2 linked regions of the Anaeromyxobacter diazotrophicus genome follow. The protein of the gene in region 2 binds, or shares a complex with, the protein of the main gene of each other region. Links are inferred from orthologs where the notes say so. Each region holds a gene or a part of one and is shown on either strand. Other genes may lie near its edges.

Region 1 (13,517 bases), on a different replicon or contig from region 2:
CACGGACCGGCGCGGAAGCGCCCGTCGAAGAGCGCCTTCCACTCGGCCGCGGAGCGCTGGGCCAGCGCCTCCAGGTCGTGCTCGACCTCGAGCAGCCCCTGGCACCTCGGGCAGCGGTACACGACCTCCGTGAGCTCGGCCTGGAAGTCGCAGCCGTCGGAGCAGCGGAAGCGGGCGCGGAAGCTCGGAGGGCTCATGCCCGGTCCACGGCGCGGGGGATGGGGGTGTGGCTCGGGCGGACCGGCTCGGCCGCCGCCTTGCGCAGGAACTCACCCACCCGCTCCGCCGCCTTGGCGATGCGCGGCTCGTCCTCGACGAGCGCGATCCGCACGTACCCCTCGCCGGCCGGGCCGAAGCCGATGCCGGGCGAGACGCAGACGCCCGCCTCCTCGATGAGCCGCCGCGCGAACTCGAGCGAGCCGAGGTGCCGCAGCTGGTCCGGGATGGGCGCCCAGGCGAACATGCTGGCCGCCGGGCTGGGGATGGGCCAGCCGGCCGCTCCGAAGTCGCGCACCAGCGCGTCGCGGCGCCGCCGGTACTTGGCGCACACCTCGGCCGGGAACGCGTCGCAGCCGTCCAGCACGGCCGCCGCCGCGAGCTGCACCGCGCCGAAGAGCCCGTAGTCGAGGTAGCTCTTCACGCGGGCCAGCGCGGCCACCAGCGCGTGGTTGCCGGCGGCGAAGCCGACCCGGAACCCGGCCATGTTGTAGCTCTTCGACATCGAGACGAACTCGAGCGTCCGCTCGCGCGCGCCGGGCACCTGGAGCATGAAGGGCGCCGGGCCGCCGTCGAAGACGATGTCGCAGTACGCGCAATCGGAGACGATGAAGAGGTCGCGCGCCTCGGCGAACTTCACGATCTTCTGGAACAGCTCCGGGGTGGCGACGGCGGTGCTGGGGTTGCCGGGGAAGTTCACCACCAGCCCGCGGGGCCGCCGCTCCGCCTTCTCCGCGGCGGTGAAGAGCGACTCCATGAAGTCCACCCCCGGCCCGACCGGCACCGGGATGGTCTCGCCGCCGGCGAGCAGCGCGCCGAAGGCGTGGATGGGGTAGGTGGGCGTCGGCGCGAGCACCGCGTCGCCCTCCTGCAGCAGCGCCACCATGGCGTGGCCGATGCCGTCCTTCGAGCCGATGGTCGCCATCACCTCGCGCTCGGGGTCGAGCGCGATCCCGTGCCGCCGCTCGAACCAGGCCGCGGCCGCCCGGCGCAGCTCGGGGATGCCGCGCGGGTTCATGTACCGGTGGTAGCGCTGGTCGAGGGCCGCGGCGCGCAGCGTCTCGACGGCCAGCGGCGGCGCGGCGCCGTCCGGATTTCCCATCGAGAAGTCGACCACGTCCACGCCGCGCGCGACGGCAGCGTCGCGCAGGCGATCGGTGATGGTGAAGACGTACAGCGGGAGGCGCTTCACGCGCGCGAACACGTCGGGGTCGTTGAATGTTTTCATGACCAGGGTCGCCCAACTTGCCGAAAGCGCGCCCGCTTGGCAAGGGGCGCGCTCGGCCCCTCCTAGCCCGCCTCGGGCTCCGGCAGGCGCTCCCCACAAGCGTGGCAACGCTCGCCGCTCCCGGCGGCGCCACACGCCCGGCAGCGCACCTGCTCCACGAAGGCCTCCGGGGCGCTCGCCCGGGAGCCGATGTGCATGGCGCAGCGCAGGCAGAAGGCCTCGCCCTCGGGTACCAGCTCGCCGCAGTACCGGCAGCGCACGACCGCCTCGCGCGGCGAGCGCTCGCCGTCCCCCGACGTCCGCTCGACCTCGAGCGGCTCGACGGCCACCGCCACGGCCTCCTGCGCCGTCGCCTCGACCCACGCCTCGCGCGGCCCCGCCACCGCCGGGACGGCGGAGACGCCGGTGGGCTCGAGCTCGGGCATCGCCGCGCCGGACGGCGCCGGGGCCGACGCGTACCCGGTCGGGTCCAGGCCCTCCAGCAGCTGCACCGGCACCCGCACCACCCCCGCGCCGCGCAGGGCGCGCCCGCAGACGTCGCACGCGTCGCCGAGCGCCTGCTCGTGGTCGCAGAGGGGGCAGCGCGCCATCGCCCGAGAATACCAGAAGGCTCACCCGCCGCCGCCCACGAGCGGCACGAAGCGGACGGGGAGGAGGTGGGTGGTGGTGGTCACGCCGTCGCTGCCGCGGACGAGGAGCTCGAGCTGCTGCAGCTCGGGGTCGGCGCCCACCGGGATGACGAGGCGCCCGCCCGGCGCGAGCTGGGCGAGGAGCGGCTCGGGCACCGCCGCGGGCGCGGCGGTGACGGCGATCCGGTCGAACGGGGCGGCCTCGGGCCAGCCCTCCCGGCCGTCCCCCACCCGGAGGCGCGCGTTCTCGAGGCCGAGCGTGCGGAGCGCCGCGGCGGCCTGCGCGGAGAGCTCGGGGACGATCTCCACCGACCACACCTCGCGCGCGAGCAGCGCGAGCAGGGCCGTCTGGTAGCCGGAGCCGGTGCCCACCTCGAGCACCCGCTCGCTGCCCGTGAGCTGGAGCGCCTCGGTCATGAGCGCGACGATGAAGGGCTGGGAGATGGTCTGGCCGAAGCCGATGGGGAGCGGCCGGTCGGACTCGGCCTCGCGCCGCAGCGCCGGCGGCACGAAGAGCTGCCGCGGCACCTGCTCCACCGCGCGCAGCACGCGCGGGTCGCGGATCCCCATCTCGGAGAGCTGCCTCGCGAGCGCTCTGCTCACGAGGCGAGTGTAGGCCGGTCAGCCGATCTGCGCGAGCGAGAGGCGGCCCGCCCACCGCTCCGCGAGCGCCTCCGCGGCGGCCGCGTGCTCGGGGCGCCGCAGCTCGGGGTCGGCCTCCACCAGGGCGAACGCCTCCTCGCGCGCCTCCTCCAGGATGGCCTCGTCCCGGTACAGGTCGGCGATGGCGAAGAGCTTCTGCCCCGACTGCCGGGTCCCGACGAGCTCGCCCGGCCCGCGGATGCGCAGGTCGGCGCGGGCGAGCTCGAAGCCGTCCTGGGTCGCCTCCATCACCCTCAGGCGCTCCCGGGCCTCGTCGCTCGTCCGCTTGAAGTGCGCCACCAGCAGGCAGTGGCTCCGCGCCGCGCCGCGCCCGACGCGGCCGCGGAGCTGGTGGAGCTGGGAGAGGCCGAACCGCTCGGCGTGCTCCACGATCATGACGGTGGCGTTGGGGACGTCGACGCCGACCTCGATCACGGTGGTGGCGACGAGCACCCCCACCTCGCCGGCGCGGAACCGGGCCATCACGGCGTCCTTCTCGTCCGCCTTCATCTGCCCGTGCAGGAGCGCCACCTCGTGCCCGGCGAAGACCCGGGCCAGCTCGGCCGCGCCGGTGGTGGCGTCGGCGAGGTCGCTCTTCTCCGACTCGGCCACGAGCGGGTAGACGACGTACACCTGCCGCCCACCCTCGAGCTCGCGCCGGGCGAGCTCGTAGGCGCGCTTGCGCTGCGAGTCGCCGAACACCTTCGTCTCCACCGGCGTCCGGCCCGGCGGCAGCTCGTCGATCTTGGACTGGTCGAGGTCGCCGTAGAACGCGAGCGCCAGCGTGCGCGGGATGGGGGTGGCGGTCATGACGAGCACGTCCGGGCGGCCCCCCTTCCCGATGAGCTTCGCCCGCTGCAGCACGCCGAAGCGGTGCTGCTCGTCCACCACCACCAGCCCCAGCCGGTCGAGCCCCACGTCCTCCTCGATGAGCGCGTGGGTGCCGACCGCGAGCCGCGCCTTCCCGGAGGCGAGCGCGGCGCGCGCGTCCCGCTGCGCCTTCCCGCGCGCGGAGGCGCCGACCAGCGCCAGCTCGACCCCGGTGCCCTCGAGCCAGCGGCGCATGGTGCGGGCGTGCTGCTCGGCGAGGATCTCGGTCGGCGCCATGAGCGCCGCCTGGTGGCCCGACCGGACCGCCAGCATCATGGCGGCGAAGGCGACGGCGGTCTTGCCGCTGCCCACGTCACCCTGCAGGAGCCGGTGCATGGGCTCGGGCCGCGCCATGTCGCGCGCGATCTCGTCGAGCGCGCGGCGCTGCGCGCCGGTGAGCTGGAACGGCAGGAGCGCGGTCGCCCGGGCCACCTCCTCCGGGCCAGCCGCGAAGGCGATGCCGGGGTCTCGGCGCAGCCCGCGCCGCCGCTGCGCCAGGGCGAGCTGCAGGAAGAAGAGCTCCTCGAACACCAGCCGCCGGAAGGCGGGCGTGGCGCGCTCGGCCGCGGCCGCCGGGTCGGTCCCCTCGGGCGGGAAGTGCGCCTCGCGCAGCGCCTGCCCGGCCGGGAGGAGCTCGCGCCGGGCGCGCACGTCGGCGGGCAGGTCGTCCACCGTGAAGGGCGCGAGCTCGTCGCAGAGCCGCTTCATGAGCTTGCGCAGCGCGGGGTGCTGGTAGTCCGCCGGGCCGGCGTAGAACGGCACGATGCGGCCGAAGTTGGCCGAGTCGCCCGGCGAGAGCTTCTCCACCTCCGGCTGGCTCATCTGGCGGCGGCCGCCGAAGCCCTCCGTCACCTTGCCCGAGACGAGCAGCGTCTCCCCCGCCGTGAGCTGCTTCGCCCGCCAGGGCGGCGGGTTGAAGAAGACGAGGTCGAGCCGGCCGGTGGCGTCGGCGAGGTCCACCCGCAGGAGCGGCTTGCCGCTGCGCATGCGCGCCTGCTTGGCGCTGCGCACCTCGCCCACGGCGATGCCCGGCTCCCCGGCGCGCAGCTCGGCCAGGGTGCTCGCCCGCGCGCGGTCCTGGTACGCCTTGGGCCAGAAGGCGAGCGCGTCCTCGACGGTGAGGTACCCGCGCTCCTCGAGGAGCGCCCGGGGGGCGGGGTGGGCGCGCGGGAGCTCGGCGAGCTTGGTGCGGAGGCGCGCCCGGCGGGCGGCGCGCTCCTTCGCGTCGCGGGGCGGCGGGGGGGAGGCGACGGCGCTCTCGCCGAGCGGCCCCCTCTCCCTGGCCCTCTCCCCCGGTGGGGGAGAGGGAGAATGGAGCGATGGGGAACCCCGTGCCGGGCGGATCGTCGCGGACGTCGAGGTCGGGGTCGAGGTCGGGGTCGAGGTCGCGGTCGAGGTCGCGGTCGAGGTCGCGGTCGCGGTCGAGGTCGCGGTCGAGGTCCCCTTCCCCTCCCCCCGCGCCACCCTCCCCCGCGCGGCCAGCTCGCGCAGCTCCTCGGGGACTGGCACCAGCGCCGAGAGGTGACCGGCTACGCGCAGGAGCGCCTGGCGCTTCTCCGCCAGCGGACGCGCCTCGAACCGCTCCGCCTCGGCCGAGAGCCCCCGCAGCGCCGCGGAGTCCGGCGCACCGGCCTCGCGGGCCCGGGCGACCGCGCCCTGCACGAGCTCGCCGAACCCGGAGAGCCGCGGCAGGCCGGCGAAACCGTCGCGCGCGGCGAACCGGAGCGGCGGCACGAGCGCCGCGAGGTGCTGCGCCGCGGCCAGCGCCCCGGGCGCCGCCCCGCGTGGCGGGCTGCCGCTGGCGCTGCCGGGCACGGGGCGTCGCTGCCGCGGGCTACGCCTCGTCGCCCGCGGACAGCTCCTCCTCGACGAACTCGACGCTCACGATCTCGTACTCGCGCTGGCCGCCGGGCGACTTCACCTGCGCGACGTCGCCCTCCTGCTTGCCGATGAGCGCCCGCGCGATGGGCGAGGTGACGCTGATCTTGCCCTTCTTGAGGTCCGCCTCGAGCTCGCCCACGACCTGGTAGCGCACCTCGTCGCCCGAGTCGCCGTCGGCCAGGGTGACGGTGGCGCCGAAGACGACCCGGTCGCCCTTGAGCTTCGAGACGTCGATCACCTCGGCGCGCGCGATCCAGTCCTCCACCTGCAGGAGGCGGCCCTCGAGGTGCGACTGCTTGTCCTTGGCGGCGTGGTACTCGGCGTTCTCGGAGAGGTCGCCGTGCGAGCGCGCCTCGGCGATCTCCTTCACGATCTTCGGCCGCTCCACCGCCTTGAGGCGCTTGAGCTCCTGCTTGAGCCGCTCGAGCCCGCTCTTCGTGATGGGCATGCGCTGATCGGCCATGACGTCCCTTCCAGTAAAAAGACCGCGGCCGCCCGGAGGGGCGGCCGCTCGGAGAATCGTGCTTCAGCCCGCCCGTGATGTCAACGCTTCGGCGCGGCCACCTGGTGGTACTCCTGCAGCGAGCGAGCCTCCGGGCGCCCGGCGCGCGCCGCCTCGATGGCCCCCACCGCCGCCCGCGCCCCGGTCAGGGTGGTGAAGTACGGCACGCCCTTCATGAGCGTCTCGCGCCGGATCGAGTAGCTGTCGGCGATCTCGCGCTTCCCGGCGGTGGTGTTGAAGACGAGGTGCACGTCGCCGTCCTTGATGCGGTCGACGATGGACGGGCGCCCCTCCTGGACCTTCTGCACCAGCGTGGTGGCGAGGCCGCGCTCCGCCAGGAACGCCGCCGTGCCGCGCGTGGCGAGCACCTCGAAGCCGAGCGCCAGCAGCCGCCGGCAGACGTCGGCCAGGCCGGGCTTGTCGCCGTCCTTCACCGACACGAACGCCCGCAGCCCGGCGCCGTCGCGCGGGAGCGTGTTGCCCGCCGCGGCCTGCGCCTTCCAGAAGGCGCTGTAGAAGTCGGAGGCGATGCCCATGACCTCGCCGGTGGAGCGCATCTCCGGCCCGAGCACCGTGTCCACCCCGCGGAAGCGCGCGAAGGGGAACACCGCCTCCTTCACCGAGACGTGCTGCGGCTGCGGCCGGGCGGAGAGCCCCTGCTCCGCGAGCGTCTTCCCGACCATGGCGAGCGCCGCCACCTTGGCGAACGACACGCCGGTGGCCTTGCCCACGAATGGCACGGTGCGGCTGGCGCGCGGGTTCACCTCGAGGACGTAGACGTCGCCGCCCTGGACGGCGAACTGCACGTTCATGAGCCCCTTCACCTGGAGCTCCCGGGCGAGCGCGATCGACTGCCGCTCGATCTCCGCCACCAGCTCCGGCGAGAGGCTGTACGGCGGCAGCGCGCAGGCCGAGTCGCCGGAGTGGATGCCGGCCTCCTCGATGTGCTCCATGATCCCGCCCACCACCACCGCCGTCCCGTCGGAGACGACGTCCACGTCCACCTCGGCCGCGTCGCGCAGGAAGCGGTCGATGAGGACCGGGCGCTCGTTCGAGGCCTGCACCGCCTCGGTCAGGTAGCTGCGGAGGTCGGCGTCGTCGTGGACCACCTCCATCGCGCGGCCGCCCAGCACGTACGAGGGCCGCACCATGACCGGGTAGCCGATGCGGTGCGCCACCTTGAACGCCTCCTCGGCGCTCCGGGCGACCCCGTTCTCCGGCTGGCGCAGCCCGAGCTTCTCGATGAGCTGCGAGAAGCGCTCGCGGTCCTCGGCGCGGTCGATGGCGTCCGGGGTGGTGCCGAGGATGGGGACCGAGAGCTCGTCGAGCGGCACCGCCAGCTTGAGCGGCGTCTGGCCGCCGTACTGGACGATGAGCCCCTCCGGCTTCTCGACGCGCACGATCTCGAGCACGTCCTCGAGCGTGAGCGGCTCGAAGTAGAGGCGGTCGGAGGTGTCGTAGTCGGTCGAGACCGTCTCCGGGTTGCAGTTGACCATGATGGTCTCGAACCCGGCCTGCCTGAGCGCGAAGCTGGCGTGCACGCAGCAGTAGTCGAACTCGATGCCCTGGCCGATGCGGTTCGGGCCGCCGCCCAGGATCATGACCTTGCGCCGGCCGGTCGGGGCCGCCTCGCACTCCTCCTCGTACGAGGAGTAGAGGTAGGGGGTGTAGGCCTCGAACTCCGCCGCGCAGGTGTCGACGCGCTTGAAGACCGGGTGGACGCCCGCCTTCCAGCGCGCCTCCCGCACCTGCGCCTCCTTCGCCCCGGCGAGCTGCGCCAGCCGCCGGTCCGAGAAGCCCATGGCCTTCACGCGCTTCCAGCCGGCGGCGCCCTCGGGCAGGCCGCGGGCGAGCGCGGCCTCCTCTCGCACCAGGCCCTGGATCGCGCGCAGGAACCAGGGGTCGATGAAGGTGATGCCGTGCACCTCCTCCACGCTCATCCCGGCCCGGAGCCCCTCCCCCACCCAGAAGATCCGGTGGGCGCGCGGCACCCGCATCTCGTCGCGGATACGGCCGAGCTCCGCCTCCGTGTAGGCGGCGCCCGGCTTCTTCCCGAGCGGCGACTCCAGGCCGGCCCGGTCGATCTCGAGCCCGCGCAGCGCCTTCTGGAAGCTCTCCTGGAAGGTGCGGCCGATGGCCATCACCTCGCCCACCGACTTCATCTGGGTGGTGAGGGTGTCGTCGGCGCCCTTGAACTTCTCGAAGGCGAAGCGCGGGATCTTCGTGACCACGTAGTCGATGGTCGGCTCGAAGCTGGCCGGCGTCTCGCGGGTGATGTCGTTCTTGATCTCGTCGAGCGTGTAGCCGACGGCGAGCTTGGCCGCGATCTTGGCGATGGGGAACCCGGTCGCCTTCGAGGCCAGCGCGGAGCTGCGGGAGACGCGCGGGTTCATCTCGATGACGACCTGGCGGCCGGTCTTCGGGTGGACCCCGAACTGGATGTTCGACCCGCCGGTGTCGACGCCGATCTCGCGGATGATGCGGACCGAGGCGTCCCGCATCCGCTGGTACTCCTTGTCCGTCAGCGTCTGGATGGGCGCGACGGTGATGGAGTCGCCGGTGTGGACGCCCATCGGGTCGAGGTTCTCGATGGAGCAGATGATGACGACGTTGTCGTTCCGGTCGCGCATCACCTCGAGCTCGTACTCCTTCCACCCGATGATCGACTCCTCGACCAGGATCGTGTGGTTGGGCGAGAGCTGCAGGGCGCGCCGCGCCAGCTCCTCGAACTCCTCGCGGTTGTAGGCGACGCCGCCGCCCTCACCCCCCATGGTGAAGGAGGGCCGGAGGATGATGGGGAAGCCGATCTCGTCGGCCATCCGCTTCGCCTCCTCGAAGCCGGTGGCGTAGCCGGACCGCGGCATCTCCACGCCGACGCGGTCCATCGCCTGCTTGAAGAGCTGCCGGTCCTCGGCCTTCTCGATCGCCTGGAGGGAGGCGCCGATGAGCTGCACCCCGTGGCGCGCCAGCGCGCCGTTCCGGGCGAGCGCGACCGCCAGGTTGAGCGCCGTCTGCCCGCCGAGCGTCGGCAGGAGCGCGTCGGGCTTCTCGCGCGCCAGGATCTGCTCGGCGAACTCGGGCGTGATCGGCTCGAGGTAGGTCCGGTCGGCGAAGACCGGATCGGTCATGATGGTGGCCGGGTTCGAGTTGAGGAGGACGACCTCGAAGCCCTCCTCCTGCAAGGCCTTGCAGGCCTGGACGCCGGAGTAGTCGAACTCGCAGGCCTGGCCGATGACGATGGGGCCGGACCCCACGATCATGATCTTCTTGATGTCGGTGCGGCGGGGCATGGGCGCGCAACCTAGCACACCGCCCGCCGGGGCTGGAACGCGTCCGCGCGCGCTCCGCGCGCCCGCGATTCGCTCGACAGGCCGCCTGCCGCCGGGCTAGAGCCCACCCCCCATGCGCCCCGCCGCCGGACCGCCCCCAGCCGCCCCCCCGCGCGGCGACGCCGGCGCGGGCCCCTCGCCCGCCGCCGTCCGCCGCGGCCTGGCCTGGGGGTTCCTGGGCATCCTCACCTTCGCCGGCTCCCTGCCCACCGCGCGGATGGCGGCGCTGCACCTCGACCCGCTCTTCGTGAGCCTGGGCCGGGCGCTCGTGGCGGGGATCCTCTCGGCGCTCCTCCTCACCTGGCGCCGCCCCCGCGCGCCGGCGGGCCTGGAGTGGCGCTGGCTCGCGCTGGTGGTGGGCGGGGTGGTGCTCGGCTTCCCGGTGCTCTCGACGCTCGCCCTGCGCGACATGCCCGCGGCGCACGCCTCGGTCATCCTCGGCACGGCCCCGCTCCTCACCGCCGCGGTGGCGGCGCTCCTCGCGCGCGAGCGGCACGGCCCCGCGTTCTGGGCGGCCTCGGCTGCCGGCTGCGCGCTGGTGGTCGGCTTCGCGCTGTGGCGCGCCGGCGGGGCGGGCGCGCCGCTCCGGCTCTCCCGCGGCGACGCCCTCATGCTGGCCGCGGTCGTCCTGGTCGCGTTCGGCTACGTCGCGGGGGGGAAGGCGGCGCGCACGCTGGGCAGCTGGCAGACCATCTCCTGGGCGCTCGTCCTCGCCCTGCCGCTCTTGCCCTGGCCGGTGTGGGCCACGCGCCCCCACGGCCCGGTGCCCGCGTCGAGCTGGGCCGCCTTCGGGTACCAGAGCCTGGTCAGCATGTTCCTCGGCTTCTTCGCCTGGTATCGCGGCCTGGCGCTGGGCGGCATCGCCCGCGTCGGGCAGGTGCAGCTCCTGCAGCCGTTCCTCAGCCTGGCGCTCTCGGCGCTGCTCCTCGGGGAGGCGGTGCCGCCGGTCCTCTGGATCGTGGCGGCGGCGGTGGTGGGGTGCGTGGCGGTGGCGCGCCGGGCCGCGTGACGGACCGCCCCCGCGCGCCGGCCGCTCACCCCGCCGCGCGCCGGTCGTCCCCGTCGGCCGCGGCCGGCGGATCGTCCTCGCCCAGGATCGCCTCGCCGGGGCGCGCCATCCAGGACTCGCCGGGGAAGAGCTTCGCCAGGGCGGGCAGGAGCACGATCGCGGTGACGAGCGTGGTCAGCTCGCCCAGCATGGCGTACCAGCCGAACGACCGCAGGGCGCGGTTGAACGACAGGATGAGCGACCCGTAGCCGACGATGGTGGTCCAGGAGCACAGGATGACCGCGCCGCCCACCTCCTTCAGCGCGGGCGCGACGTTCCTCCGGGAGACCATGCGCGAGAGGACGTTCGCGCCGTAGTCGACCGCGATCCCGAACGTGATCGGGAAGACGATGAAGTTGAAGAAGTTGATCTTGATGCCGGTCACGGTGGCGAAGCCCGCCATGAGGGCGACGCCCGAGCCGAGCGAGAGCAGGAGGAGCGCGCTCCGCGCCCGGGTCCGGAAGAACACCACCACCAGCGCGCAGACGCACAGGAAGGAGAGGAGCGTGACCCGCGGCCCCTGCCGCTCGATGTCCTCGAGCAGGTCGGCCACCACGATGTCCGCCCCGGCCGCGTCGTACTTCCCCCCGGCCACCGGGACGTCGCGCACGCCCGCGGCGTACGCCCGCAGGTTGGGGCCGAGCTCGAGCTTCGCGTCGCCGCGCGCGCGGACGAACGCGAGCCGCCCGACGGTCCCGTCGCGCTCGCGGTACTGGTCCACGAGCGACGGCGGCCCCTCGTCGTCGCCGAGGAGCCGCTGCTCCGCCAGCTGCGCCCGGATCTCGCGCGCGCGGCGCGCCTGGTCCGCCGGGAGGTGCGCGAGGACGCGATCGGTGAGCCGGTCGCCGAGGTCGCGCAGGATGGCGAGCTTCTCCTCCTGGTGCGAGGGGATCACGGTGGCGACCGTCTCGCAGCTCTCGATGAGCTGCGCGAGCCGCGGCTGCTCCTTCATCCGCTGCCGGAGCGCGTCGCAGTAGGCGTCCGCCCCGTCGCGCGTCGGCAGGAGCGCGATGGCGCCCGCCACCGACGTCCCGAGGGCCTCGCGGGCCCGCGCGTGGTCGCGGCGCAGCTCCTCGCCGCCGGTGGCGTCGTTGGTGAGGTTGTCGAGGTTGCGCTCCATCGCGTTCGGCAGGTGCCAGACGAAGACGGCGAGCGACGCGGCGGTGAGCACCGCGAACCCGGCCGCGATGGCGCGCGGGCGCCGGAGCAGGCGGTCGATGAGCAGGCTGCCGCGGTCCACCGAGGCGGCGGCCGCCGGGGCCCGGTAGGGCCGGAGGCGCTCCAGCGCCGCGAGGAGGGCCGGGATCAGCGCGAAGGTGGCGACCCAGCACAGGAGGACGCCCACCCCGCCGATGAACCCGAAGTGGCGGAAGCCGCGGTTGGTGGCGACGAGCAGCGTGCCGAACGCGACGCTGGTTCCGACCGAGGCGAGGAGCGTGCCCTTGACCGCGGCGCTCGCCCCCTCCTGGCAGGCCTCCTCCAGCGAGGCGCCGCGCCGCCGCAGCTGGCTCACCCGCGCCAGGTAGACGATCCCGTAGTTGACGCCGGTCCCCACCACGATCGAGCCCAGGAAGGCGGTCTGCGTGTTGAGGTACCCGATGACCAGCCAGGTGAGGCCGAAGGTGGCGGCGATCCCGGCCAGCAGCGCACCCGCCAGCGCCAGCACCGGCCGGATCTCGCGGTAGAACGCCACGATCGAGAGCAGCACGAGCGCCATCACGATCGCGAACGAGATGGCCGCGTCCTTCACGATGGACTCGTACTCGGCGAGCAGGATGGCGTAGCTGCCGCCGACCCCGACGTAGAGCCGGTCGGCCTTCAGCTCCGGCTGGTGCCGGTCGATGGTGGCGCGGATCCGGTCGAGCACCACCCGGACCTCGCCCACGCCGAGGCTGGTGCCGGTCGGGCGCAGCAGGATGGTGACCGAGCGCCGATCCGGGTGGACCATGAAGCCGTCCGCGAACCGCTCGAAGCGCTTCGCGACCTGCTCGCGCGGCCCCGGCTTCGTCGGATCGAGGAGGTCCCCGAGTCCCTCCCGCCGCGACAGGTCGAGGCGGAGCTCGCCCGCGGGCAGCGCGTCCTCGTCCTCGCCGAGGAGGTTCATCGCCGGGTTCAGCTTGGCCTTGGCGCTGCCGAGCGCGCCCACGAGGTCGCGCTGCGCCTGCCGGAGCGTGTCCAGGGGCAGGAACATCGGCCAGTGATCGGTGTACCAGCGCTCGACCGGCCGCACGTCCGACTCGACCGCGCGGATGACGTCCGGGCGCAGGGCGCGGAAGTCCTCGGTCAGCTTCACCGCCATGGCCTCGGCGCGCGCGAGCCCCCCGGGCCCGTCGAGCGACTCGACCTCGACCAGGATCGTGCCGTCGCCGCCGACGCGCCGGGCGAGCTCCTTCGCGTGGCGCACGCTCGGCACGTCCTCCGGGAGGAGCTCCTCGAAGCTGGAGCGGATCTCGAGGTGGGAGGCGAGCCAGAACGACGCCACGCTCGCCAGCACGGCGCCGGCGAGGAAGACGCGCCAGCGCCGGAGCGAGGCCGCGGTGAGACGGGAGACGAGGTCGAGGCGCATGGTCGGAGCGGTAGGCGAGCGTCGAGGGCGAGCGTTGAACGCGGGAGGCCGGGGACGATCTTCCGCGCGGCCGCGGACGCGGTCGCGCCTCCGGCCTCCCCGACCCTATCGCAGGTCCGGGCGGCGGAGACAACGGCAGAAATTCGGCAGGATCGCTTCGGCTTTCCCGAAGCGTGAAGGTGCAGGGAGGCGCGCGCCCTACTTCCCGCGCACCGCCCGCACCGCCTTGGCCGCGGCCGAGAAGACGTTCGGGATCTGTTGCTCGGTGAGGCAGGAGAAGGCGACCCGCAGCTCGCGCTCGCCGAGCGCGATGGTGCCGACGCCATGGTCCTCGAGGAGGCGCAGGCGCACCGCGTCCGCCCCGGCGCCCTTCACGCGCAAGCACATGAAGTAGCCGCTGTTGAAGGGGTACACGTCCCAGCAGTCGGCGTACTCGGGGCGGCGGCACTCCTGCGCCACCACCTTGGCCCGCCCGCGCAGCACCGCCACCTTCTCCGCCTGCTGGGCGCGGAACTCGGGGTCGCCGAGCGCCTTCAGCACGATGGACTGCGAGGGGTTGGAGATGTTCGAGACGTAGGCGCGGATGAGGCCGGCGGTCTTGTCCTC
Region 2 (16,310 bases):
TCGGTGGTGGCCTTGCCGCCGGTGGCCCGGCCGCCAGCTCCTGGCGAGAGCACGATGGTGCTCCAGCAGGACGCGCCGCCGTGCCCGACCTGCGGCAGCATCACCGTCCGCAACGGCGCCTGCTACAAGTGCATGAACTGCGGCACCACCACGGGCTGCAGCTAGCGCCGGGCTCCCCCCGGCGGCGGGGGACGAGCCCCCGCCCTACAGCTTCCCACCTGGCCGGCGGCGCTCGGACCCTCCTCCGCGCGCGCGCCGGCCGGGCGTGTTAAAAGCCCCTCCTCCGATGCCCGCCGAGAACCAGCACATCCGCAACTTCTCCATCATCGCGCACATCGATCACGGCAAGTCCACGCTCGCCGATCGGCTGCTGGAGAAGACCGGGACCGTCACCGCCCGCGAGGCGCAGGCGCAGTTCCTCGACAACATGGAGCTGGAGCGCGAGCGGGGCATCACCATCAAGGCCCAGACCATCCGGATGGCCTACCGGGCCCTGGACGGCAAGGACTACGAGCTCAACCTCATCGACACCCCCGGGCACGTCGACTTCGCCTACGAGGTCTCGCGCTCGCTGGCCGCGTGCGAGGGGGCGGTGCTGGTGGTCGACGCCAGCCAGGGCGTCGAGGCGCAGACGCTCGCCAACGTCTACCAGGCGCTCGACCACGACCTCGAGATCATCCCGGTCATCAACAAGATCGACCTCCCCAGCGCCGACGTCGAGGGCGTCCGGCGCGAGATCGAGGAGGTGATCGGCCTCGACGCGAAGGAGGCGGTGCCCACCTCGGCCAAGGAGGGCGTCGGGATCCAGGAGATCCTGGAGCAGATCGTGAAGAAGGTGCCGCCGCCGGACGGCGACCCGGCGGCCCCGCTCAAGGCCATCATCTTTGACTCGTGGTACGACTCGTACCGCGGCGTGGTCATGCTGGTGCGCGTGTTCGAGGGCACCCTCGCGCCGAAGCAGAAGATCCAGCTCTGGTCCAACAAGCGCGAGTTCGAGGTCCAGGAGCTGGGCGTCTTCGCCCCCTTCTCGCGCCCGGTGGCGCGCCTCATCGCCGGCGAGGTGGGCGTCGTCGTCGCGAACGTGAAGGACGTCCACGACGCCAAGGTGGGCGACACCATCACCGAGGTGGGCAAGCCCACCGCCGAGCCGTTCCCCGGCTTCAAGGTGATGAAGCCGATGGTCTTCTCGGGCGTCTTCCCCATCGACGCCGCCGACTACGACAACCTCCGGGACGCGCTCACGAAGCTGCGCCTCAACGACTCGGCCTTCACCTTCGAGCCGGAGACCTCCCAGGCGCTCGGGTTCGGCTTCCGCTGCGGGTACCTCGGCCTCCTCCACATGGAGATCGTCCAGGAGCGGCTCGAGCGCGAGTACGAGCTCGCCCTCATCACCACCGCCCCCTCGGTCGTCTACCGGGTCACCGACACGCAGGGCGAGGTGACCGAGATCGACAGCCCGGCCAAGCTGCCGCCGGTGCAGAAGATCGCGAAGCTCGAGGAGCCCATCCTCACCTGCCACATCCACGGCCGCACCGACGACGTGGGCGCCATCCTGAAGCTCTGCCAGGACCGGCGCGGCGTGCAGAAGGACCTGCGCTACATCGCGGCCACCCGCGTCCAGATCACCTACGACATCCCGCTCGCCGAGGTGGTGTTCGACTTCTTCGACAAGCTGAAGAGCGTCTCGCGCGGCTACGCCAGCCTCGACTACGAGCTCAAGGGCTACGAGGAGGCGGACCTCGTCAAGCTCGACTTCCTCCTCAACGGCGAGCCGGTCGACGCGCTCAGCGTCATCGTGCACCGGGAGAACTCCTACCAGCGCGGCCGCGAGCTGTGCGGCCGGCTCAAGGAGGTCATCCCGAAGCAGATGTACGAGGTGGCCATCCAGGCGGCCATCGGCGCCAAGATCATCGCCCGCGAGACGGTGAAGGCCTACCGGAAGAACGTCATCGCGAAGTGCTACGGGGGCGACATCAGCAGAAAGCGCAAGCTGCTCGAGAAGCAGAAGGAGGGCAAGAAGCGCATGAAGCAGGTGGGCTCGGTCGAGATCCCGCAGGAGGCCTTCCTGGCCGTGCTGAAGGTGGAGGATTGAGCCGCTCCGCGCCGGCGCCCGCGGCGGGGCCGGCCGTCGAGCGCGGCGAGGCGGAGCGCTTCGCCGTGGCCACCCGGCGCTTCCTGGAGCGGCGCGGCAAGCGGGTGCCGGAGCGCGCGCGGGCCGACGCGCTCGCCGCCGCCGACGCGCTGGAGGCCGCGGCCGCCTCCGGCGACCCCGAGCTGCTGGCCGAGGCGAGCGCCCGGCTCGACCTCGTCTGGCGCGACCAGCTCTCCCTGGCGGCGCGGAAGGGCGCGGTGCGCGAGCTCTTCGAGTCGGCGCTGCTGGCGCTGGTGGTGGCGCTCTGCGCCCGGACCTTCGTGGTGGAGGCGTTCAAGATCCCCTCCTCCTCGATGGTGCCGACGGTGGAGGTGGGCGACCACCTCCTCGTCTCGAAGCTCGCCTACGGGCTGCGCCTCCCGTTCGTGAACCGCTTCCTCCTCCGCTGGAGCGAGCCGCGGCGCGGCGACGTGGTGGTGTTCGCGAACCCGCGCGAGCCGGGCAAGGACTACATCAAGCGGGTGATCGGGCTCCCCGGCGACGTGGTGGAGCTGCGCGACCAGGTGGTCTACGTGAACGGCGTGCCGCAGCCGCGCGTCCCCGTCGCCGACCTCACCTACGACGAGCAGGCCGAAGGGGGCGGGCGGTGGTGGACCGAGACCTGCCCCGCCTGGAAGGAGACGCTCGCCCGCGGCCGCGTCGATTCGCCGCGCAGCGCGGTGGCGCAGGCGCTCGCCGACGCCTACGCGGGCGCCGCCCGGAGCGGCGAGGTGACGCACGTCGTGGCGCAGTGCCGCCCCGCCCGGCTGGGGGAGCGGGAGGGCCCGTTCGAGCGGGTGGCCCCCGGGCACGTCTTCGTGCTGGGCGACAACCGCGACCGGTCCGCCGACAGCCGCGCGGGCGGGGGCTGGCAGGTGCCGCTCGCGAACGTCAAGGGCCGCGCGACGGTCATCTTCTGGAGCTGGGGACGCTCGGGCTGGGCGCCCCGGGGCGGCCCCGCCGGCCTGCGGGTCGAGCGGCTTTTCAAACGGATCGAGTAGCGCTAGAAACGCCTGATCCCCATGGCCGGCCAAGGAAGGTTTGCGTCATGAACGCCGACGGCATCGAGCGCGCGCTGGCGCGCATGGCGCGCGAGGTGGTGGACCGCGCGCGGGAGCGGGGCGGTGAGCTGGCCGTGGTGGGCATCCGCCGCGGCGGCGTCCACCTCGCGAAGCGGCTCCGCAAGCACGTGGCCGCCGTCACCGGGGCCGAGCCGCCCATGGGCACGCTCGACATCGCGCTCTACCGCGACGACCTGTCGGAGCTGGCGGTGGCGCCGGTGGTCGGCCCGACCGACATCCGCTTCCCGGTCACCGGCAAGACCATCGTGCTCGTGGACGACGTCCTCTACACCGGCCGCACGGTGCGGGCGGCGCTCGACGAGCTCACCGACTTCGGCCGGCCACGGCGCGTGCTGCTGGCGGTGCTGGTCGACCGGGGCGGCCGCGAGCTCCCCATCGCCGCCGACGTGGTGGGGGTGCAGCTGGAGGTGCCGGACCGCGAGCAGGTCGAGGTGCGGCTCGTGGAGGGTGGGGCGCAACAGGACGAGGTGCTGGTCAAGCCGAGGGGGCACGCGTGATCGGGAAGCACCGCCATCTCACCGGGCTCGAGCCGCTCACCCGGGAGGAGATCCTGTCCGTGCTGGAGCTCGCTACCTCCATGAAGGAGGTGCTGCGCCGGCCGCTCAAGAAGGTCCCGACGCTGCGCGGGAAGGCGGTGGTGAACCTCTTCTTCGAGGCCTCCACCCGCACCCGCACCTCGTTCGAGACCGCCGCCAAGATCCTCTCGGCGGACGCGATCAACTGGACCTCGTCGAGCTCGTCGGTCACGAAGGGCGAGACGCTCGTCGACACCGCCCTCAACATCGAGGCGATGCACCCGGACATCCTGGTCATCCGGCACCCCGCCGGCGGCGCGCCCGAGCTGGTGGCCCAGCACGTCTCCTGCGCGGTGGTCTCGGCCGGCGACGGGGCGCACGAGCACCCGACCCAGGGGCTGCTCGACCTCTACACGCTCTCCGAGCACTTCTGCGCCGCCGGCGGCGCGCCCGCCGGCGCGGCCCCGGACTTCGGGGTGCTGGCGGGCAAGACCATCGCCATCGTGGGCGACGTCTCGCACTCGCGGGTGGCGCGCTCCGACCTGCACGGCCTCACCAAGCTCGGCGCGAAGGTCCGCGTCTGCGGCCCGCCCACCATGATCCCCCAGGGCATCGAGGCCATGGGGGCCGAGGTGCACCACCAGCTCCGGCCGGCGGTCGAGGGGGCGGACGCGGTGGTCATGCTGCGCATCCAGCACGAGCGCATCGGCGACCCGCTCATCCCCGGCACCCGCGAGTACTCCAAGTTCTGGGGCCTCAACGAGCGGAAGGCGGCGGAGTGGCTCACGCCCTCCTGCGCCATCCTCCACCCCGGCCCCATCAACCGCGGCGTCGAGCTCGCCCCCGAGGTGGCCGACGGCGCGCGCTCGGTCATCCTCGACCAGGTGGAGAACGGCGTGGCGGTGCGGATGGCGGTCCTGTACCTCCTCGCCGGCGGCGCGCACGAGGCGGCGGAAGGAGGCGCGCGCGCATGACGGACACGGTCTTCATCGAGGGCGGCCGCGTCATCGACCCGGCGAGCGGCGTCGACGGCGTCCGCACGGTGGTGGTCCGCGACGGCAAGGTGGCCGAGGTGGCGGAGCGGCTGGAGCGCCCGCGCGACGTGCGCGCGGTGGACGCCCGCGGCCGCTGGGTCACGCCCGGCTTCCTCGATCTCCACGTGCACCTGCGCGAACCGGGGCAGGAGTACAAGGAGACGGTCGCGACCGGCGCCCGGGCGGCGGCGGCCGGCGGCTTCACCGCCGTCTGCGCCATGCCGAACACCGTCCCGCCCAACGACAACACCAGCGTCACCGAGCTCATCCTGGCCCGGGCGCGGGCGGCCGGGCTGGCGCGCGTGTACCCGGTCGGCTGCATCTCCAAGGGCATGAAGGGCGAGGAGCTGGCCGAGTACGGCGAGCTCCAGGCGGCCGGCTGTGTGGCGCTCTCCGACGACGGCCGGCCGGTCGCGTCGTCGGCGCTCATGCGGCGCGCGCTCGAGTACGCCCGCGCCTTCGACCTGCCGCTCACCGTCCACGAGGAGGACCTCGCCCTGGTGGGCAAGGGCGTCATGCACGAGGGCCCGGCCGCGACCCGGCTCGGCCTGAAGGGCATCCCGGCCGCCTCCGAGGAGGTCATGGTCGCCCGCGACCTGGCGCTGCTCGAGCTCACCGGCGGGCGCCTCCACATCGCGCACCTCTCCACCGCCGGCAGCGTGCGCGCGGTGCGCGAGGCGAAGCGGCGCGGGCTCTCGGTGACGGCCGAGGTGACGCCGCACCACCTCGCGCTCACCGACGAGGACGTCGCGCGCTCGCGCTACGCCACCGCCTTCAAGATGGCGCCGCCGCTCCGCTCGGCCGCCGACCGCGCCGCCGTGCGCGAGGCGCTGGCGGACGGCACCATCGACTGCATCGCCACCGACCACGCGCCGCACTCGCCGGTCGAGAAGGACCTCGAGTTCGACGCCGCCGCGAACGGCGTGGTGGGGCTCGAGACCGCCTTCCCGGTCGGCCTGGCGCTGGTCCGGGAGGGCGTCCTCTCCGAGCGCCGCCTGGTCGAGGCGCTCACGGCCGGTCCCGCGCGCGCCTTCCGCCTCCCCGGCGGCTCGCTCGCCCGCGGCGCCCCCGCCGATCTCGCCGTGCTCGACCCCGCGCGTGAATGGCGCTGCGAGCCGGCGCTGTTCCACTCGAAGAGCAAGAACTCGCCCTGGATGGGCGCGACGCTCGTCGGCCGCTGCACCCTCACGCTGGTGGGGGGGCGGATCGTCCACGAGCTCGCCGAAGGAGGCAGATGAAGCGCGCGATCCTGGCGCTCGCCGATGGCACCGTGTTCGAGGGCACCGCGTTCGGCGCCCCTGGCGAGGCCGTGGGCGAGGTGGTCTTCAACACCTCGATGACCGGGTACCAGGAGATCCTGACCGACCCGTCGTACGTCGGGCAGATGGTCTGCATGACCTACCCGGAGCAGGGGAACTACGGCGTCAACGCAGCCGACGCCGAGTCGGTGCATCCCCACGCCACCGGCTTCATCGTCCGCAACTGGTCGGAGCAGCCGAGCTCCTGGCGCGCCGACGAAGGCATCGACGCCTACCTCAAGCAGCACCGCATCCCGGGCATCTCCGGCCTCGACACCCGCCGGCTCGCGAAGCACCTGCGCACCGCCGGCGCGCAGATGGGCGTCCTCTCCTCGGACGGCACCAGCGCCGAGGCGCTGGTGGCGCGCGCGCGCGCCCTGCCGGGCATGGAGGGGCAGGACCTCGCCACCCGCATCTCCACGAAGGAGCCGTACGTGTGGAGCGAGGTGGGCGCCGACGCCTACCAGGACGCGGAGCGCGCGCCGGCCGTGAAGCCGCGCTTCCACGTGGTGGCGTACGACTGGGGGCTGAAGCGCGCCATGCTGCGGCTGCTGGCCGAGCAGGGGTGCAAGGTCACCGTCGTCCCGAGCCTCACCCCGGGCGACGAGGTCCTGAAGCTCCGCCCGGACGGCGTCTTCCTGACCAACGGCCCGGGCGATCCGGACGCGGTGAAGGGTGCCCGCGAGAGCGTGGCGGCGCTGCTCGGCAAGGTGCCGGTCTTCGGCATCTGCCTCGGCCACCAGATCCTGGCGCTGGCGCTCGGCGGCAAGACCTACAAGCTCAAGTTCGGCCACCGCGGCGCGAACCAGCCGGTGAAGGATCTCGCCACCGGCAAGGTGGACATCACCTGCCAGAACCACGGCTTCGCCGTCGACGACCGGAGCCTGGGGAAGCGCGCCCGCGTCACGCACGTGAACCTGAACGACGGCACGGTGGAGGGGCTCGAGGTCCTCGACGCCCCCGCCTTCAGCGTCCAGTATCACCCGGAGTCCTCGCCCGGGCCGCACGACGCGCGGCAGCTGTTCGGGCGGTTCGCCACCATGATGGAGCAGCGCCGATGAGCAGCCTGTCGGAGCTCCAGGAAAAGCTCCTCTCCTGGGCCACCAGCGACACGCGCAAGGAGGAGCTGCTCGCCGCGCGGCGCGACTGGTTCGACCGCCACGGCGAGCCGCACGAGGAGGACAAGAGCTTCGAGACCCGCATGAACGGGATGCTCGACTACTACCTCTACGACTTCCGGCCGACCGGCTCGAACGAGACCACCGTCGAGCTCTTCATGCGGGAGGTCGGGCCGCAGCTCACCACCGACGACCTCGCCATCTACCGGGTGCTGGCGAAGAGCGTCCACGGGCTCTTCGAGGTGAAGAAGATCAAGAAGGGCGAGGTGCGGCTGCGAGACGTCTTCACCGACGTGGTGTACGACGTCACCGAGCGGCGGCAGATGCTGGGCCTGGAGAAGGGCGACATCCTCGAGGCGCGGCTGCTCCCGCACGAGGGCCGGCTCTTCTTCTCCGGCGCCTTCCTGTATCACCCGCAGGAGGTGCGCAAGCTCATCCTCAACGAGGTGAAGCGGCAGAAGAAGGAGGCGGGGAAGGGCGGCCCGCCCATCGACGTGCCGGGCTTCGTGGCCAGCCTCTCCCGGATGGCGCTCAAGCTGGAGCGCTACCGCAACGTGAAGGTCGAGTCGCTCTACGACTTCCGCCCCGAGGCGCGGCCGCTCTCCACCCCGCCGCCGCGCTCCCGGGGCGAGGGGTAGAGCGCCGTGAGCGGCCCGCCCGGCGAGCTGCCGCCGCCGCTGCCGCCGCCCCCCGCCGGCGCGCCCGGGCCTACCCGGGCGCCGGGCGAGGACAAGATCCTGCTCGTCCTCTGCTACCTCGGGCTGCTCGCGCTGGTGCCTTACCTCGTCGCGCGGGAGGCGCCGCTGGTGCGCTTCCACGCGCGCCAGGGGCTGGCGCTCGGGCTGCTGGGCGTCGGCTGCGCCGGGCTCGCGCTCGTGCCGTACCTCGGGTTCATCGGCCACCTGGGGCTGGCGGGCGTGCTGGTCCTTTCCATCGTCGGCATCGTGAAGGCGCTCGACGGCGTGAGCTGGCGCGCCCCGGTGGCGGCGGACGTGGCGGACCGGCTGCAGCTCTGAACCGGACGTCCCCGTCCGCCTCGGCCGGGCGCCTCAAAAAGCCAGCTTGGGACCGGCGCCCGCCTCGGCGGCGGAGGGCGGGTCGCGGCGCCGCTGCCGGGCCAGGTCCTCGCGGGTCAGGCCCGCCTCGGCGAGGACCTGCCGGCTCGCGAAGATGGGGGCCCGCGCCGCGACCGCCAGCGCGATCGAGTCGGAGGGGCGCGCCTCGAGCTCGAGCCGGCGGTCGCCCTGCTGCAGCACGACGCGGCCCCGGAACAGCGCCGCCTGCTCGCCCTCGATGGCGACGCGCGCGACGCGCCCGCCCAGCGCCGCGATGGCGTGCTCCAGCAGGTCGGCGCTGCCTGGACGGCCGGGGGGCCCTCGCCTGAGCCGCCGGTCGAGGGCCGCGCCCTCGGTCTGGCCCACGAAGATGGGCAGCATCGTCCCGGAGGGCTTCGCGCGCAGGACGAGCAGGCTGCCCGACTCCGCCTCGAGCGGGAGCACGCCCGCGACCTCCACCTCGACCAGCTCCGCGCGCCCGCCGGGAGGCGCGGCCCCGAGCGAGGTCGCCCCGGCGAGCAGCGACGCGAGGAGCGTTCCGGACCAGGCCTGCATGGCGTCCCCCTCCGCCCGCGGGCGCCGGGCGGCTCGGGAGGAAGATGGGCACGCCGCGGGGCAGGCGCCGCGCCTACTCGTCGTCGACGTCGCGCTCCGGCTCGTCCTCCTCGAGCTCCTCGTCGTCGTCGCCCGCGCCCTCGTCGTCGTCCTCGCCCGCCTCGCCGGCCGCGCGCCCCGGGCGTTCGCGGTCGAAGGGCGGCGGCAGGTCGTCGCTCTCCACCTCGGCGATGAGCTGGAACTTGGGCCGGAGCCGGGCGACGTGCCCGAACAGCTCCTCGAGCGCGCCGGAGAGCGCCTCGGCGGTGGCGCGCGGCACGCGCGCGTCGCAGCCGGGGCACTGCAGCCGCGGCTCGTCGAGCAGCTCCGCCACGTCCAGCTCGAAGCTCGTGTCGCAGGCCTGGCAGGTGAGATCGAGGGTCATCGTGAGCGGCTCCTCGCGGGCACGGCGGGTGGAGGATGTGCGGCGCCGCGGCCGGCGTCAACGCGGGGGACGCAGCCTTTGCGCAGCGCGCGGCCTATTTCGCGGAGCGTGCGCCGCCGCACGGGCAGGCAGGCGTGCGCCATCTCAGGGAAATACCGGGAATTGCGGCATCTTGCCGCGCCCGTGCGGCTCGGCGGTCCGTGTGGGGAAGCTGGCCCGCTTCGTGAAAGGTGCGCGGACGCGTTTTCCCCCCGTCCCCAGAGGTCCGCACCGCATGGAACTCCTGAAGCAGTCCTTCGAGCTGCTCGAGAAGCGGGAGCTCGCGCCGAAGGTGAACCTGTACAAGGTCCGCGCGCCGCAGGTGGCGCGCGCGCGCAAGGCCGGGCAGTTCGTCATCATCCGCGTCTGCGAGGGCAGCGAGCGCATCCCGCTCACCATCGCCGACGCCGACCCGGTGGCGGGCACCGTCACCCTGGTCGTGCAGGAGGTGGGCTCCACCACGGCGCGCATGGCGCAGGTGAAGGTGGGCGAGCGCTTCGCCGACCTGCTCGGCCCGCTCGGCGCCCCCACCCACGTCGCCAAGATCGGCACGGTCGTCTGCGTGGGCGGCGGCATCGGCATCGCGCCGGTCCACCCCATCGCGCAGGCGCTCAAGGCGGCCGGGAACCGCGTCATCGGCGTGCTCGCCGCGCGGAACACCGGGCTGCTCTTCTTCCGGGACGAGATGCGGAAGGCGTGCGACGAGGTCCGCGTGTGGACCGACGACGGCAGCGAGGGGAAGAAGGGCCTCGCCACCGACGCCATCAAGGAGATCCAGGCCGAGGTGGGCCAGATCGCCGAGGTGGTCGCCATCGGGCCGGTGCCGATGATGAAGTTCGTCTCGAAGCTCACCAAGGAGCTCGGGATCAAGACGCAGGTGTCGCTCAACCCGGTCATGGTGGACGGCACCGGGATGTGCGGCGGCTGCCGCGTCTCGGTGGACGGCAAGAGCAAGTTCGTGTGCGTGGACGGGCCGGAGTTCGACGGCCACCAGGTCGACTTCGACGAGCTGTCCCGCCGGCAGGCCATCTACAAGGAAGACGAGCGCCGCGCCATGGAGCGGCTGGTGAAGGAGGTGCGGTGATGGCGCCCACGATCGCCCCGGTCCCGAAGGACCTCAAGAAGCGCTTCCAGACCCCGCGCCAGGAGATGCCGGCGCAGGATCCGATCGCCCGCGGCAAGAACTTCCAGGAGGTGACGCTCGGCCTCGAGGCGGAGGCCGCGAAGCTCGAGGCCTACCGCTGCATCTACTGCAAGGAGCCGGAGTGCGTGCAGGGCTGCCCGGTCGGCATCGACATCCCGGGCTTCCTGCACGAGGTGGAGAAGGGCAACTTCGCCGAGGCGCTCGGCATCCTCAAGTCGACGAACCTGCTCCCCGCCATCTGCGGCCGCGTCTGCCCGCAGGAGGAGCAGTGCGAGTCGCTGTGCAAGACCGGCAAGTCCAAGGGTAACCGCCCGGTCGCGATCGGCCGCGTCGAGCGGTTCCTCGCCGACTGGGAGCGCGCCGGCGGCATCGCGAAGCCGGTCGAGGTCGCCCCGCCGACGGGGAAGAAGGTGGCGGTGGTGGGCTCCGGCCCCGCCGGCCTGGCCTGCGCCGCGGACCTCGCCAAGCTCGGCCACAAGGTGATCGTGTTCGAGGCCTTCCACAAGCCGGGCGGCGTGCTCGTCTACGGCATCCCCGAGTTCCGCCTCCCCAAGGCCATCGTGGCGAAGGAGATCGCGAACCTCGAGAAGATGGGCGTCGACATCGTCTGCGACTTCGCGGTCGGCCTCACCGCAACCATCGAGGACCTGCAGAAGGCCTTCGACGCCATCTTCGTCGCCACCGGCGCCGGCCTCCCGTACTTCATGGACCTCCCGGGCGAGAACCTGGGCGGCATCTACTCCGCCAACGAGTACCTGACGCGCGTGAACCTCATGGGCGCGTTCGACCCGGAGCACAACGACACCCCGGTCGTGCGCGGCAAGAACGTGGTGGTGGTGGGCGGCGGCAACGTCGCCATGGACGCCGCCCGCACCGCGCTCCGCCTGGGGGCGGAGAAGGTGCGGCTCGTCTACCGCCGCTCGCACGACGAGATGCCGGCCCGCGAGGAGGAGATCGAGCACGCCGAGGAGGAGGGGATCGACTTCACGCTCCTCACCACCCCGGTGCGGTACCTCGGCGACGACAAGGGCCGCGTGGTGGCGGTCGAGTGCCGCAAGATGGAGCTGGGCGAGCCCGGCCCGGACGGCCGCCGCAAGCCGGTCGAGGTCGCGGGCAGCGAGCACCAGTTCCCCGCCGACGTGGTGGTGGTCTCCATCGGCAACGGCCCGAACCCGCTCGTGCCCCGCACGACGCCGGGCCTGGAGACGAAGAAGGGCAAGATCGTCGCCCGCGACGGCTCCGGCCGCACCTCGATGAAGGGCGTCTTCGCCGGCGGCGACATCGTGCTCGGCGCGGCGACCGTCATCCTCGCCATGGGCGCCGGCCGCCAGGCGGCCGCCTCGATCCACGAGTACCTGCAGACGGGCACCTGGTAGCGAGCCGCCCTCGGACGCCTCCGGCGGCCCGGCGCGCACCCCGCGCGCCGGGCCGTTCCATTTCCGGGCGGGCGTGACAGAGTGGGGCGCATGCCGCGCGCCCTGCTCCTCGTCAACGCCGACGACCTCGGCTACGACCCCGCCATCGACCGCGGGATCCTGGAGGCGCACGCCCGCGGGCTCGTCACCTCGGCCACCGCCATGGTCGAGACGCCCTTCGCCGAGCGCGCGCTGGCGGAGGCGCCCCCCTCGCTCGACCTCGGGCTCCACGCCGTCGTCCCGGCCGCCGCCGGGGCGGCCGAGGTGGAGGACCTGCTCGCGGCGCAGCTGGCGCGCTTCCGGACGCTGCGCGGCGCGCCGCCGACGCACCTCGACAGCCACAAGCACGCCCACCTCGCGCCCGGCGCGCTGCCGGCCTTCGCCCGGGCGGCGCGGCGCGAGGGGATCCCGCTGCGCGCCCTCGACGGCGCGCAGCGCGCGCGGCTCGCGGCCGAGGGGGTCCTCGTCGCGGACGCGTTCCTGGGCGACGCGGCGCTCCGCCCGTGCTGGACCGAGGCGCGGCTCCTCGCCGCCCTGGCGGCGCTGCCGGCGGGGAGGGTGGAGCTCATGTGCCACCCCGGCCACGCGCCGACCCACGCCCGCACGAGCTTCGCCGCCGAGCGGGAGGTGGAGCTCGGCGCGCTCTGTTCGGGGGCGGCCCGCCGCGCGCTCGAGGCGGCCGGCGCGGCGCTGGCCGGGTTCGCCGAGGCGTTTCGCGGAGGTCCGTGAGCGCCGCCCGGCCGGGTCGGGCGGAGGGTGCGTCAGGTGGCGCAACCCCGCGTGGGATCTGGGACAAACAGCGGCCGCAGCGGCTTTACACCGCAGGGGTCGCGGTGTATTGAACGCTCTCACCCCCTTCAGCGATCCGAGGAGCCCCTGCGATGGCCGACGCGAAGCCGGTAGTCCCGAAGGACGGCGCCAAGATCACCCTCACGAACGGCAAGCTCTCCGTGCCGGACCGGCCGATCATGCCCTTCATCGAGGGCGACGGCACCGGCCGCGACATCTGGCGGGCGAGCGTCCGGGTGCTCGACGCCGCGGTCGAGAAGGCCTACGGCGGCAAGCGCCAGATCCGGTGGATGGAGGTGTACGCCGGCGAGAAGGCGTTCACCAAGTTCAACAACTGGCTGCCCGACGAGACCATCGCCGCCTTCCGCGAGTACCTCATCGGCATCAAGGGCCCGCTCACCACGCCCATCGGCGGCGGCATCCGCTCGCTCAACGTCGCGCTGCGCCAGCTGCTCGACCTGTACGTCTGCCTGCGGCCGGTGCGCTGGTTCAAGGGCGTGCCCTCGCCGGTGAAGAACCCGCAGAAGGTCGACATGGTGATCTTCCGCGAGAACACCGAGGACATCTACGCCGGCATCGAGTGGGAGGCCGGCAGCGAGCAGGTGAAGAAGATCCTCGGCTTCATCGAGAAGGAGTTCCCGAAGGAGTTCAAGAAGATCCGGTTCCCGGGCTCCGCCGGCCTCGGCATCAAGGCCGTCTCCCGCGAAGGCACCGAGCGGCTCGTCCGCGCGGCCATCGAGTTCGCGCTGAAGAACAAGAGGAAGAGCGTCACCCTCGTCCACAAGGGCAACATCATGAAGTTCACGGAGGGTGCGTTCCGGAACTGGGGGTACGCGCTGGCCGAGAAGGAGTTCGCCGACAAGGTCTACACCTGGGATCAGTGGGAGCGGACCAAGGCGCAGCAGGGCGAGGACGCCGCCAACGCCGAGCAGAAGGCGGCGCTCCAGTCCGGCAAGGTGCTGGTCAAGGACGCCATCGCCGACATCACGCTGCAGCAGGTCCTGACGCGGCCCGACGAGTTCGACGTCATCGCCACCCTCAACCTGAACGGCGACTACCTGTCCGACGCGCTGGCGGCGCAGGTGGGCGGCATCGGCATCGCCCCGGGCGGCAACGCCAACTACGTCACCGGGCACGCCATCTTCGAGGCGACCCACGGCACCGCCCCCAAGTACGCCGACCTCGACAAGGTGAACCCCGGCTCGGTCATCCTCTCCGGCGAGATGATGTTCCGGCACATGGGCTGGGTCGAGGCGGCGGATCGCATCATCAAGGGCATGGACGGCGCGATCGGCGCCCACCACGTCACCTACGACTTCGCCCGCCTCATGAAGCAGGAGGGCGTCTCCGACACGGTCGAGGTGAAGTGCTCGCAGTTCGGCGACGAGATCATCAAGCACATGTAGGGCGCGGCCTTCGCGCCGGGAGGGACCCCGTGGCTTCACGCAAGAAGATCGCGCTCATCGGCGCCGGGCAGATCGGCGGCACGCTGGCGCTGCTGGCCGGGCAGAAGGAGCTCGGCGACGTGGTGCTGGTCGACATCATGGAGGGCGTCGCGAAGGGCAAGGCGCTCGACCTCCAGGAGACGCGCGGCGTCACGAAGTTCGACGTGAACGTCACCGGCGGCGGGACGGGCGACTACGCGATCATCAAGGACGCCGACGTCTGCATCGTCACCGCCGGCGTGCCGCGCAAGCCGGGCATGAGCCGGGACGATCTGCTCAAGGTGAACCTCGACGCCATCGCCAAGGTGGCCGAGGGCATCAAGCACCACGCCCCGAACGCCTTCGTGATCGTGATCACGAACCCGCTCGATTCGATGGTCTACGCCATGTACAAGATCACCGGGTTCCCCAAGAACCGGGTGGTGGGCATGGCGGGCGTGCTCGACACGGCGCGCTTCCAGTACTTCGTGGGAGAGGCGGCCGGGGTCTCGCCGCAGGACGTCAACGCCATGGTGCTGGGCGGCCACGGCGACGACATGGTCCCGCTGCTGCGCTACTCCTCGGTGAACGGTGTCCCGCTCACCAAGCTGGTGGAGAAGGCGAAGCTCGACGCCATCGTCGACCGCACGCGCAAGGGCGGCGGCGAGATCGTGGCGCTCCTCGGCACCGGCTCGGCCTTCTACGCGCCGGCCGCCTCCGCCATCGCCATGGCGGAGAGCTACCTCAAGGACAAGAAGCGGGTGCTGCCCTGCTCCGCCTACCTGGACGGTCAGTACGGCGTGAAGGGGGTCTTCGTCGGCGTGCCGGTGGTGATCGGCGCCGGCGGCGTCGAGCGGGTGCTCGAGGTCGACCTCAACGAGGAGGAGCGGGCGATGCTCACGAAGAGCTTGGAATCGGTGAAGAAGAGCGTCGCCGAGACCAAGCTCTAGCCTCCCTTGACCCGCAGGGGGGGAAGGGCCGGCGAGCGCGACACTCGCCGGCTCTCTCGTTTTGGGTTAATGAATCGGGCCTCGCGGCGTGCCGGCCGCGGGGAAGGGGATACGGCGCCTTGAAGATCCACGAGTACCAGGCGAAAGAGATCCTGCGGAAGTTCGGGGTGGCGGTGCCGCGCGGTTACCTCGCGGTCACGCCGCTCGAGGCCGAGGGCGCGGCGCGGCAGCTCGGCGGCGGGATCGCGGCGGTGAAGGCCCAGATCCACGCCGGCGGCCGCGGCAAGGGCGGCGGCGTGAAGCTGGCCCGCTCGCCGGACGAGGCGCGCCAGCACGCCGAGGCGATGCTGGGCATGAAGCTCAAGACCCCGCAGACCGGCCCCGACGGCCAGCTCGTGCGCAAGGTCTACATCGAGGAGGGCTGCCGCATCGCGCGCGAGCTCTACCTCGGCATGACGCTCGACCGCGAGACCGGCCGCGTCACGGTGATGGCCTCGATCGAGGGCGGGGTCGACATCGAGGAGGTGGCGCAGAAGACCCCCGAGAAGATCCTGAAGGAGGCGGTGGACCCGCTCACCGGGCTCCTGCCGTTCCAGGCGCGCCGGCTCGCCTTCGGGCTCGGCCTCACCGGCGACACCGTGCACGCGTTCGTGCGGTTCGCGACCGGCCTCTACAACGCCTACGTCGCGACCGACGCCTCGCTGGCCGAGATCAACCCGCTCGTCATCACCGTGCAGGGCGACGTGCTGGCGCTCGACGCGAAGCTCAACTTCGACGACAACGCGCTCTACCGCCACCCGGACATCGCGGCCATGCGCGATCCGGACGAGGAGGACCCGAAGGAGAACCAGGCCAAGGAGTACGACCTCTCCTACATCGCGCTCGACGGGGACATCGGCTGCATGGTGAACGGCGCCGGGCTGGCGATGGCCACCATGGACATCATCAAGCTCTCCGGCGGGCGCCCGGCCAACTTCCTCGACGTGGGCGGCGGGGCCGACGAGGACCGCGTCACCGCGGCCTTCAAGATCCTGCTCTCCGACCCGCACGTGAAGGCGGTGCTGGTCAACATCTTCGGCGGCATCATGAAGTGCGACGTCATCGCCAACGGCATCGTGGCGGCGGCGAAGCAGGTCGGGCTCTCCATCCCGCTCGTGGTCCGGCTCGAGGGGACGAACGTCGAGCTGGGCAAGGAGATCCTCGCCCACTCCGACCTCAAGATCGTGCCGGCCGACGACCTGGGCGACGCGGCGCGCAAGGCCGTGGCCGCTTCCCGCGCCGCCTAGGCGCTCGAGGAGACACCGTGAGCATCCTCGTCGACAGGAACACGCGCGTCC

What was found.
Region 1: the proteins of carA (region 2) and carB are in contact, whole or in part, in a solved structure (PDB 1KEE), measured with the Escherichia coli proteins. The link is inferred for Anaeromyxobacter diazotrophicus from one-to-one orthologs.

What each region holds. Positions count from the first base shown.
Region 1 is NZ_BJTG01000007.1:312,376-325,892, reverse strand. Bases 5,810-9,629 are described here. They hold carB (carbamoyl-phosphate synthase large subunit), read right to left. Parts: upstream 9,259-9,629; coding sequence 6,010-9,258; downstream 5,810-6,009. Other genes in these bases: HWY08_RS15975 (DMT family transporter), read left to right, coding at 9,371-9,629; greA (transcription elongation factor GreA), read right to left, coding at 5,810-5,929. In the rest of the region: thrC (threonine synthase), read right to left, coding at 1-197; HWY08_RS16005 (aminotransferase class I/II-fold pyridoxal phosphate-dependent enzyme), read right to left, coding at 194-1,444; HWY08_RS16000 (hypothetical protein), read right to left, coding at 1,507-2,034; HWY08_RS15995 (protein-L-isoaspartate(D-aspartate) O-methyltransferase), read right to left, coding at 2,056-2,676; ATP-dependent DNA helicase RecG, read right to left, coding at 2,695-5,400; more of greA, read right to left, coding at 5,420-5,809; more of HWY08_RS15975, read left to right, coding at 9,630-10,306; HWY08_RS15970 (efflux RND transporter permease subunit), read right to left, coding at 10,332-12,911; HWY08_RS15965 (aminotransferase class I/II-fold pyridoxal phosphate-dependent enzyme), read right to left, coding at 13,110-13,517. UniProt on the Escherichia coli protein: Large subunit of the glutamine-dependent carbamoyl phosphate synthetase (CPSase).
Region 2 is NZ_BJTG01000004.1:357,775-374,084, forward strand. What follows is about bases 5,060-8,058. They hold carA (glutamine-hydrolyzing carbamoyl-phosphate synthase small subunit), read left to right. Parts: upstream 5,060-5,996; coding sequence 5,997-7,121; downstream 7,122-8,058. Other genes in these bases: HWY08_RS10280 (dihydroorotase), read left to right, coding at 5,060-6,000; HWY08_RS10290 (DUF7986 domain-containing protein), read left to right, coding at 7,118-7,816; HWY08_RS10295 (magnetosome magnetite crystal formation protein family), read left to right, coding at 7,823-8,058. In the rest of the region: HWY08_RS10255 (vitamin B12-dependent ribonucleotide reductase), read left to right, coding at 1-165; lepA (translation elongation factor 4), read left to right, coding at 287-2,092; lepB (signal peptidase I), read left to right, coding at 2,089-3,132; bifunctional pyr operon transcriptional regulator/uracil phosphoribosyltransferase PyrR, read left to right, coding at 3,069-3,710; HWY08_RS10275 (aspartate carbamoyltransferase catalytic subunit), read left to right, coding at 3,707-4,702; more of HWY08_RS10280, read left to right, coding at 4,699-5,059; more of HWY08_RS10295, read left to right, coding at 8,059-8,194; HWY08_RS10300 (bifunctional nuclease family protein), read right to left, coding at 8,228-8,788; HWY08_RS10305 (hypothetical protein), read right to left, coding at 8,862-9,212; HWY08_RS10310 (sulfide/dihydroorotate dehydrogenase-like FAD/NAD-binding protein), read left to right, coding at 9,487-10,335; gltA (NADPH-dependent glutamate synthase), read left to right, coding at 10,335-11,771; HWY08_RS10320 (ChbG/HpnK family deacetylase), read left to right, coding at 11,862-12,539; icd (NADP-dependent isocitrate dehydrogenase), read left to right, coding at 12,692-14,005; mdh (malate dehydrogenase), read left to right, coding at 14,035-14,973; sucC (ADP-forming succinate--CoA ligase subunit beta), read left to right, coding at 15,093-16,259; sucD (succinate--CoA ligase subunit alpha), read left to right, coding at 16,277-16,310. UniProt on the Escherichia coli protein: Small subunit of the glutamine-dependent carbamoyl phosphate synthetase (CPSase).